3 regions of the Pelagibacterium sp. 26DY04 genome follow, and region 2 is predicted to be linked to each of the others. Evidence: predicted binding sites of a transcription regulator. Region 2 holds the regulator's gene; each other region holds the start of a gene.

Region 1 (3,275 bases), 1.1 Mb from region 2:
CACCGCCTCCAATGTCCGCGCCATCTTCTCGAAGGCCGGCGGCGCGCTGGGCGAAACCGGTTCGGTCGCCTTCATGTTCGATCGCGTCGGGGAAATCTATTACCCCGCCAAGGTTGGCGATGCCGACAAGGTCATGGAAGCGGCGATCGAAGCGGGTGCCGAGGACGTTCAGTCCGACGAAGAAGGCCACACCATCTACTGCGCCTTTGAAGACATCGGCGAGGTTTCCAGCGCGCTGGAAGCGGCGCTCGGGGAAGCGGAAAGCGTCAAGGCCATCTTCAAGCCCCAGAACAATACCCCCGTCGATGCCGACAAGGGCGCGAGCCTGATGCGCATGATCGACAATCTCGACGATGACGACGACGTCCAGAACGTCTACGCCAATTTCGAGATGAGCGATGAGGACATGGCCAAGCTCTCGGCCTGACCCCTACCGATCGAAAACAAGGCGGCTCATCGGGCCGCCTTTTTATGCCGATTGCTTGATCTTCTGCCCGCGATAGACAAGATCGTGCGCGGTGGCGGCTGGCCTGTTGGGTGCTGCAGTCTTCACAGGCATGGCAACAATGTCGATATTGTTGCGCCCGCCGGCTTTGACTTTATAGAGCCGTTCGTCGGCCAAGCGAAACAGATCGCCGAATTGCACCGGCTCTTTTACGACGGCGCCGCCGATGCTGACCGAGAGGGTGCAGACCTGCCCTCCGGTGTCGAATTGGATGGCCAGCACGGCACGGCGGATGGTTTCGGCGATGTGCGCGGCGTGTTCGGCCGATGCTCCGGGCAGAAAAACGCCAAACTCCTCTCCGCCAACCCGCCCGATGATGTTGGGGCGGTCCATGGAACTGCGGATGGCTGAGACGATCAGCTTGAGCGCGGTATCCCCGCTCGCATGGCCGAACCGATCATTGATCGATTTGAAATGGTCAGCGTCGATCATCAGCAGGGCCCCGCCGCCATTGGCCGCGTCCCCGAGCGAGGCCGTCACCGCCTCGACGAACGCGCCATGGTGGAAGCAATTGGTGAGGCTGTCGCGCGCCGCCGCCTGTTCCAACCGGTCATAGGCCATCTGCAACTCGAACTGGCGCATCGACATATAAAACACCATCGGACCGCCCAAAACGAGCGGTGCCACGATGGCGGCGATCAACCCGATCTCGCCGATACCTTGGGAAAACGTTTCGAGGAGCAGGTAGGACACGGCCACCGATATGGCGACTGCGAACACCATGTGCCTGGCCGTTCGCGCGGCGATGCTGACCCAGGCATGCCGGGGCAGTCTGAATTCTCGCGTCATCAATGCGTCCTGAAAATCTTCGCGTCCAAGCCCACCTTATGACCGCATCCGTTGATGCACCCTTACGGAGGTTGCGAGAATCCGAGCGATCGGCTCGGCGACGATGGGCGGTATCAACAGAAATGTTTTCGCTTTGTTCACTTTGTTCTTGGTAGGGTCACGTTCGTTGTTTACGCTGGGAGCATGTTGGACGTGGTGCGAATCATGGGGATCGATCCGGGGCTGCGGCGTACCGGGTGGGGCATTATCGAAGCCGAGGGCAATCGGCTGCGTTTTATCGCTTGTGGCGTGCTCACCCCTGCGGTCGATGAGGAACTGGCGTTGCGTCTTGTCCATCTTCATGAAGGATTGATGCGGCTGATCGCTGAGCATCATCCGGTCGAGGCGGCGGTGGAAGAAACCTTCGTCAATGCCGGCGCACGCTCGACCCTTCTTTTGGGCCAGGCGCGTGGCATCGCGGTGATGACCCCGGCCTCCATGGGGCTACCGGTGGGTGAATATTCGGCCAATCTGGTCAAGAAGTCGGTGGTGGGCACGGGGCATGCCGAGAAAAAGCAGATCGAATTGATGGTCAAGACATTGATGCCCGCCGCCAATTTCAAATCGGCCGATGCTGCCGATGCGCTCGCCATTGCCATCTGCCACGCCCACCACCGGCAACACCGCAAGCTGGCCAAGAGCGCATGATCGGAAAGCTCAAGGGGCTCGTCGAAACCATCGGCGAGGATTTCGCGCTCATCGACGTCAATGGCGTCTGCTACGAGGCCCACTGCTCGGGCCGTACACTTCAGGCACTGCCGCGGGTGGGCGAGGCGACGGTGCTGTTTATCGAGATGATCGTGCGCGAGGATCTGATCCGGCTTTACGGCTTTTCGAGCGAAACCGAAAAGCTCTGGTTCAAGCTGCTGATGACCGTGCAGGGTGTGGGTTCGCGCGTCGCGCTTGCCATTCTCTCCACTCTCTCGCCCTCCGACCTCTCCTCGGCTATCGCGCTGCAGGACAAGGCCATGGTTGGCCGCGCCCCCGGCGTGGGCCCCAAGCTCGCCCAACGCATTGTCTCCGAACTCAAGGGCAAGGTGCCGGCGCTTGGTTCGGCCGATGCCGGCGTCATCGGCCTGCAGGCCGCTCTCGGCGAAGGCGTTGCCGGCGGCAACGTTTCCGATGCCGTTTCGGCCCTGGTCAATCTCGGCTACCCCCAGGCCCAGGCCTCCGGCGCCGTTGCGCGTGTGGTGGCGAAAGAGGGTGAGGACACTGCGACCGAGAAGCTGATCCGGCTGGGGCTGCGGGAATTGAGTTCGTGAGTGCTGTCCTTGCGCGAGTGAAAATTCCTTACTATCTTGTGTGGGTAAGGAATAATTGGAGGTTGCTGTGAGCACGGCAACATTGACGTCGAAGGGGCAGATGACCTTGCCAAAGGACGTCCGGGATGCGCTGAACCTCAAGCCCGGCGACAAGGTCGAATTCGTGAAGGAAGACGGGCGGTATGTACTGCGGCCAAGAAATATTCGTGCTTCCGAAATCGCCGGTGTTCTGGGACGGTCTCCAAGGGGGCATGGCATGACGGTTGAAGAAATGGATGAAGCTGTGGCGCTGGTCCTCGAGGAAGACGACGAGCGTATCCGTGCTGGGCGTTGATACCAATGTGCTGGTGCGGTTCCTGGCCGATGACGATGATAGTCAGTCTCCCGCCGCACGCCGATTGCTGACACTCGCCAGCAATCATCCGATCTATGTGAGCATGCTTGTGCTGGCGGAAACTTATACCGTATTGACCCGCGTCAAGAAGTTTCCCGAAGCGCAGGTTCGCGAGGCCATTTGGATGCTGGTCAGCAGCAGCGATTTCGTCGTTGAAAACACGGAAATCGTGATCAGCGCGCTCGAAGACAGCGCGCGGGCCAATTGCGGGGTCGTGGATGCCATGATTGCCGCCCACAATGCCGCTGCCAATTGTACGACAACCGTGACTTTCGATCGTCACGCG
Region 2 (3,275 bases):
CGACGCGCTCAAGACAGTGCTCGACCATGTGTTCGCATCCGAGCCGGATGTGCTGATGACCACTGGCGGCGCCAGCGTGGGCGAACACGATCTCGTGCAGGACATGCTCAAGGCAAGCGGGGTTGATATCGACTTCTGGCGCATCGCCATGCGACCGGGCAAGCCACTGATGTTTGGACGGCGCGGCAAGACTATGGTCTTCGGCCTGCCGGGCAATCCGGTTTCGGCCTTGGTTACGGCGCGCATCTTCGTGCTGCCAGCCGTGCTTGCCATGGCAGGGTGCAGCTCCCCTGCCCCGCTCTATCTTCCTTTAGCGGACGCGTTGCCTCCCAACGGCCCCCGCCGCCACTTCATGCGTGGCCGGTTGCTCCACGATGCGGAGCATGGCAGCAGAGTCGAACCAATCCGCCAGACCGATAGCGGGCATCTCACCTCGCTGGCATCGGCCGATGCACTCATCGCCCAGGACGAGCACTGCGCCGGCAAGCGTGCTGGCGATCTGGTGCAGGTGCATCTGCTATAGGCCCTTCCCCTTCGTGCTCCCAACGACGACGTTCCAATAATCAAAACGAACTACGCGCCAAATCCAACCGCATCCGATAGGATTATCTTGGTCGTCGGCAGTAGCTATTATTACTTGGACTGCCGACTATGTTCATCCTTGTTTGCAACGCGTAAATTGTCTTACGGCGCACCACCTATTTGGAAGGGGGTAGGAGCGTGTCCGGGACCGATCAAGCACCAATCAAGAGACATGGAAGGCCGCATCTGCTACCAGAGCGCGAGACACCCATGCCCACTTCCGAGATTGCCGATTTGCTCGACGGAGCGGCGATAGACGCACTTGCTGAACCCGAATTCCGGGTGCTCTCCCTTAAGGGCGAGCGCAAGGGAATCAGACTGGAAGCCATCTTCTGGCAAGCGCTGGATCAGATCGCGGCGAACCTTGGTGTGCCTCGGAACACTCTCGTTCTCTGGATTATAAGCGCGGCGGGGCATGATCGCTCCAACGCCACGAGTGTTCTCAGGAGCGTGATCGTCGCCTACCTGCTCGACGAGTTCGAGCACCAAAAGCCTCGACGCCGCCCCCTGTCTGCCCCCGTCCCGGCCATGACTGACCCAAGATAATCTCCGCAGCACGTGGAATGGTCGCATCATCCATCGGCTTTGGCCAGAGGTCGTGGCACGCATACACATCAAGGAAGAATTGTGCGCCAGCTCTTGAGAGTCAGGCAGAAATGTTCTTGAAACACTTGCGGAACATTACCGGAACACGTATAAAAGTTCAATATTTGTTCCGATTCGACGCCGCCGAGGGGCTCGACAATGTTGACGCGCAAGCAGCACGAACTTCTGATGTTCATTCATGAGCGGATGAAGGAGAGTGGTATTCCCCCCTCCTTCGACGAAATGAAGGAAGCGCTTGATCTCAAGTCCAAGTCGGGTATCCATCGGCTGATCACCGCGCTTGAGGAGCGCGGATTTATCAGGCGCCTGCCCAATCGCGCCCGGGCGCTTGAGGTGGTCAAGCTCCCCGATTCGATGAATCCCTCGCTCGGTGGCCGCAAGGCCAAGTTTGAGCCAAGTGTTATTGAAGGGAACCTGGGCAAGGTGCCGGCCAAGCCAGTCGCAGCGAGCGCGGACAATGGAGGATCGGTGTCGATCCCCGTCATGGGACGCATCGCGGCGGGCGTGCCGATCGAAGCCATCCAAACCCATTCGCATTCGATTGCCGTTCCGCCGGAAATGCTGGGCGCCGGCGAACATTTCGCACTGGAAGTGCGCGGCGATTCGATGATCGAGGCCGGCATTTTCGACGGCGACACCGTTTTGATCCGCAAGCAGGATGCTGCCGGCAATGGCGAGATCGTCGTGGCGCTTGTCGATGACGAAGAAGCCACTCTCAAACGTTTGCGCAAGAAGGGTAATGCCGTTGCCCTGGAGGCCGCCAACCCTGCCTACGAAACCCGGATTTTTGGCCCCGACCGTGTGAAGGTGCAGGGCCGGTTGGTCGGGCTCTTGCGGCGGTATTGAGGCTTTCGGCAAAACTGGGTGCCAGATACGGTTCGCGCATCTCGCTTGATCTCAGCCGATCCCAGCCCTGCCCCAATCCCCGAGACCTACTCGAGTGGTTGAACGATTAGAAAGACGGTGAAGGAACAGGAGGCGGATACTGCGCATTGAGTTGGATCATCGGTTGCGACAAACTGAGTCACCGATTAGCTGAGAAACGCTCCCATCCGCTCCAGCGCCATTTCTATCGCTTCTCGGGTACCGGCGTAAGAGAAACGCACATATTTGTGCCCGTCGGTGCGGTCGAAATCCTGCCCCGGCGTTGCCGCCACACCGGCGTCGTCAAGCATGCGCGTGCAGAAGTCCATTGTATCGTTGGTGAAGGCCGACGCATCGACATAGGCGTAGAACGCCCCGTCGGACGGTTCGGCCAGCCCGAACCCCAATTTCTTGAGCCCCTCAGAAAGCACCAGCCGGTTTTCCTCATACTGATCGCGGCGGCGGTCGTACTCCTGTCCGGCATCGAGAGCTGCAAGTGCCGCACATTGGGAAACGCTGGAAGCTGAGATGAACAGGCTCTGTGCCATCATCTCGGCGCGGCGCACCAGATCCTCGGGCAGAACGAGCCAGCCGATGCGCCAGCCGGTCATGCAGTAATATTTCGAAAAGCTGTTGACGATCACATGCTGCTGGCTGAATTCGAGCGCGCTCGCATCTGCCCCGGCATAGTTGAGCCCGTGATAGATCTCATCGGAGATGAAGCGCACGCCAAGCCGATCGCATGTGGCGATGATCGCCTCCAGTTCATCGCGCTCCAGCACCGCCCCCGTCGGATTGGCCGGGCTCGCCACCAGCAGGCCCTCGAAGGGGCTGCGCTCGTAAGCCGCCTCGATGTCCGCAGCGGTCAGCCGCCAGCCATTGGCGGGTGAAACCGGAATCTCGACGCTCGAGAGGTTCAGCGAGGCGATGATGTTGAGATAGGCCGGATAGCCCGGCCGCGTCACCGCGATCCGCTGCCCTGGCGCAAATCCCGCAAGGAAGGTCAGGATGAACCCGCTCGACGATCCCGTCGTCACCACGATCCGTTCGGGCGAAACAGAAACCCCGTGGCGCTCGTCATAATACCGGCTGAGCCGTTCGCGCAGGGCCGGCATACCTTTGGCCGCGGTATAGCCCATGGGCCGCTCAAGACACCCGCGAACCGCATCGAGCACTGGCTGTGCCGGCTTGCCGCCCGGCTCGCCGATTTCGAGATGACACAC
Region 3 (3,275 bases), 460 kb from region 2:
AGCTTGTCCTTGGGCAGGCCGAACTCCTTGGTCACAAGGTTCCAGGCCAGTTCGATCGCTTGTTCCTTGAAGTAATCTCCGAACGAGAAGTTGCCCAACATCTCGAAAAAGGTGAGATGCCGTGCAGTGAACCCTACATTGTCCAGGTCGTTGTGCTTGCCCCCGGCGCGCACGCACTTCTGCGAGGTGGTCGCACGGCTGTAGGGGCGTTTTTCAAGGCCCGTGAAGACGTTCTTGAACTGCACCATGCCGGCATTGGTGAACATCAGCGTCGGATCGTTGCGCGGCACCAGCGGGCTCGAGGCGACCTTCTCGTGACCATTCTTGGCAAAGAAGTCGAGGAAGGTCGAACGAATGTCGTTTACGCTTGTCATGATCGAGCCCGGAACCTGTCTGCGGCAGAACGCGCCACACCGAAATTATTGTTCTATGCGCGCCGGATAGAAGGAGTTTCGCCTCCGCCTGCCGGCCCGAAAACCTGAGCAAGCCTAATAACGCGTGCACTGGGCAAGCGCAATGCGAACAGGCGTCCACCCAAACAAGAAAAGGCGCCGGTCGCCCGGCGCCAAGGAGGTCATCGCTAAAGGTAGAGTCGGAACCACTCGATTTCAACCACTCGACGTTTCCGCTTCTTCACCGACATCAATCGTCGCTGTCGCCGCCATCCTCGCCGGCGGTAATCAGTTCCGCAGCCAAAAGGCCCGCACTCTCGCGCACCCCGTTCTCGATCTGGTTGGCGATCTCGGGATTGTCCTTGAGGAACTGGCGCGCATTCTCGCGCCCCTGCCCGAGCCTCTGGCTGTCATAGGAGAACCAGGCACCCGATTTTTCAACGATCCCGGTCTTGACCCCGAGGTCGAGCAACTCGCCGGTCTTGGAGATGCCTTCGCCATACATGATGTCGAACTCGACCTGACGGAACGGGGGAGCCAGCTTATTCTTGACCACCTTGACCCGGGTCTGGTTGCCCACGACCTCCTCACGATCCTTGATCGAACCGATACGGCGGATATCCAGGCGAACCGAGGAATAGAACTTGAGCGCATTCCCCCCGGTCGTGGTCTCTGGCGAACCGAACATCACGCCGATCTTCATGCGGATCTGGTTGATGAAGATCACCATCGCCTTCGACTTGGAAATCGAAGCGGTCAGCTTGCGCATCGCCTGGCTCATCAGGCGCGCCTGCAGCCCCGGCAGAGAATCGCCCATCTCGCCTTCAAGTTCGGCGCGCGGCGTGAGCGCGGCAACCGAGTCGACGACCAGAACGTCGATGGCGCCCGAGCGCACCAGCGTATCGGCGATTTCCAATGCCTGCTCGCCGGCATCAGGCTGGGAGATTAGGAGATCATCGACGTTGACGCCCAGCTTGCGCGCATAAACAGGATCAAGAGCATGTTCGGCGTCTACGAACGCGCAAATGCCGCCAGCCCGCTGCGCCTCGGCCACCACATGCAGCGCCAGGGTCGTTTTACCCGAGCTTTCCGGCCCGAACACTTCAACGATGCGCCCGCGCGGCAAACCACCGATGCCCAGCGCGATATCGAGCCCGAGCGAGCCGGTGGAGATCGATTCGACATTGACCGAGGTGTTCTCCCCCAGCCGCATGATCGAACCCTTGCCGAAATTGCGCTCGATCTGGCCCAGTGCCGCCTCGAGCGCCTTGTTCTTGTCCATCGAACCCCCGTCTACAACGCGAAGCTGTGAAACTGCCATTTCTCGCTCTCCTTATTCCACCAAAGCCCCGCCCGTGCAACGCGGCCGACATCGATTTCCCATGTCTGATTTGTTCCCATTTTGTTTCAGTTGTGTCAAGGGACAAAATAAGAACATTGTACCCTAGGGAACATCTCAGCCGTGTCGACGGTTTGCCTCGTCAAAGCCGTGGAAAGGATCGAGGATGAATATGGGAACTGCCATTGCATTGGGCATCGCCATCGGCGCTGCCATCGGCATAGCGCTCGACAATCTTGCCCTGGGTATCGGCATTGGCGTCGCCATCGGAGCCGGGCTCGGCGCGTCCTTCACGGCAACGAACGGGGAAGCCGACGAGCCTGAGGACAAATCCTAGTCGTCCCGGGACTCCCGCTTGCCTGAAAGCACTTCCTTGACCTTGGAATTGATCTGGTCAAGCGTATAGGGCTTGGGCAAGAACTCCACGCTCCTGTCGTCTTCCAGGCCCTGCCGCACGCTTTCCTCGGCATAGCCGGAAACAAAGATCACCTTGAGCTCCGGATAGCGCTTGCGCACCTCGGTAAGCAGCGTCGGCCCGTCCATTTCCGGCATCACCACGTCGGAAATGATGAGATCGAGTTCGCCATTGACTTCCTCGATCACCTCCAGGGCCTCCTCGCCCGATCCCGCTTCGAACACCTCATAGCCGGTCGTGGAAAGGGCCCTCGCCGAGAACATGCGCACACTTTCCTCGTCCTCGACCAACAAGATGCGTTCGTTACCGGTGAGATCCTTGACGGGCGCAGCCGCGGCCTTGGCCACTTCTTCCTTTTCGATCGGAATATGACGCGGCAGGAAGATGCGGAACGTCGTTCCGACCCCGACTTCGGATTCGGGATAGATATAGCCGCCGGTCTGCTTGATGATGCCATAGACCATCGAAAGGCCCAGCCCGGTGCCCTTGCCCAGTTCCTTGGTGGAAAAGAACGGCTCGAAGATCTTTTCCATGATTTCCGGCGTCATGCCCGTGCCGGTATCGGCCACTTCGATCAGCACGTAGTCTGCGGGTACAAAGCCCGGATAAGTCAGCGTCTCGGCCTCGGCCACATCCACATTGCGCGTTCTGAGGGTAATCTGTCCGCCCTCGGGCATTGCGTCGCGAGCGTTGACCGCAAGGTTGATGATCACTTGCTCGAGTTGAACGAGATCGGCGCGGATCGGCCAAACCTCACGCCCATGCTCGACATCAAGCGTCACCTTTTCGCCGATGAGCCGCTTCAACAGCACCGTGAGGTCGTCGATATGCTGGGGCACTTCGAGCACCTGCGGGCGTAATGTCTGCCGCCGCGAGAACGCGAGGAGCTGTCGCACCAGCCCAGCGGCGCGATTGGCGCTCTGTTTGATCGACATAATATCCGAGAACGACGGATCGGAGGGCTTGTGCTTCAAAAGCAACAGGTCCGAAAACCCAATGATGGCGGTCAAAACGTTGTTGAAATCATGCGCCACCCCGCCGGCAAGCTGGCCCACGGCCTGCATCTTCATGCCCTGCGCGAACTGCTCTTCAAGCTGACGCTGCTCGGTCATGTCGAGGGCATAAAGGA

Evidence for each region. Region 2 encodes LexA, which represses DNA repair genes until DNA is damaged. Its sites were predicted from a motif close to TGTTCNNNNTGTGTTCNG; they were not measured.
Region 1: the regulator LexA is predicted to act here: its motif matches at 1,418-1,435, upstream of ruvC (crossover junction endodeoxyribonuclease RuvC).
Region 3: the regulator LexA is predicted to act here: its motif matches at 1,785-1,802, upstream of recA (recombinase RecA).

The regions. Positions count from the first base shown of each region.
Region 1 covers NZ_CP101731.1:3,119,537-3,122,811, reverse strand. Annotated here, with positions in the region: gene NO932_RS15440 (YebC/PmpR family DNA-binding transcriptional regulator) at 1-427, shown strand, start outside; gene NO932_RS15435 (GGDEF domain-containing protein) at 470-1,294, opposite strand; gene ruvC (crossover junction endodeoxyribonuclease RuvC) at 1,478-1,981, shown strand; gene ruvA (Holliday junction branch migration protein RuvA) at 1,978-2,595, shown strand; gene NO932_RS15420 (AbrB/MazE/SpoVT family DNA-binding domain-containing protein) at 2,696-2,929, shown strand; gene NO932_RS15415 (PIN domain-containing protein) at 2,916-3,275, shown strand, end outside.
Region 2 covers NZ_CP101731.1:2,010,047-2,013,321, forward strand. Annotated here, with positions in the region: gene glp (gephyrin-like molybdotransferase Glp) at 1-523, shown strand, start outside; gene NO932_RS09805 (ribbon-helix-helix domain-containing protein) at 793-1,128, shown strand; gene lexA (transcriptional repressor LexA) at 1,327-2,034, shown strand; gene NO932_RS09815 (aminotransferase class I/II-fold pyridoxal phosphate-dependent enzyme) at 2,220-3,275, opposite strand, start outside.
Region 3 covers NZ_CP101731.1:2,465,496-2,468,770, forward strand. Annotated here, with positions in the region: gene alaS (alanine--tRNA ligase) at 1-374, opposite strand, end outside; gene recA (recombinase RecA) at 643-1,713, opposite strand; gene NO932_RS12270 (hypothetical protein) at 1,898-2,068, shown strand; gene cckA (cell cycle histidine kinase CckA) at 2,065-3,275, opposite strand, start outside.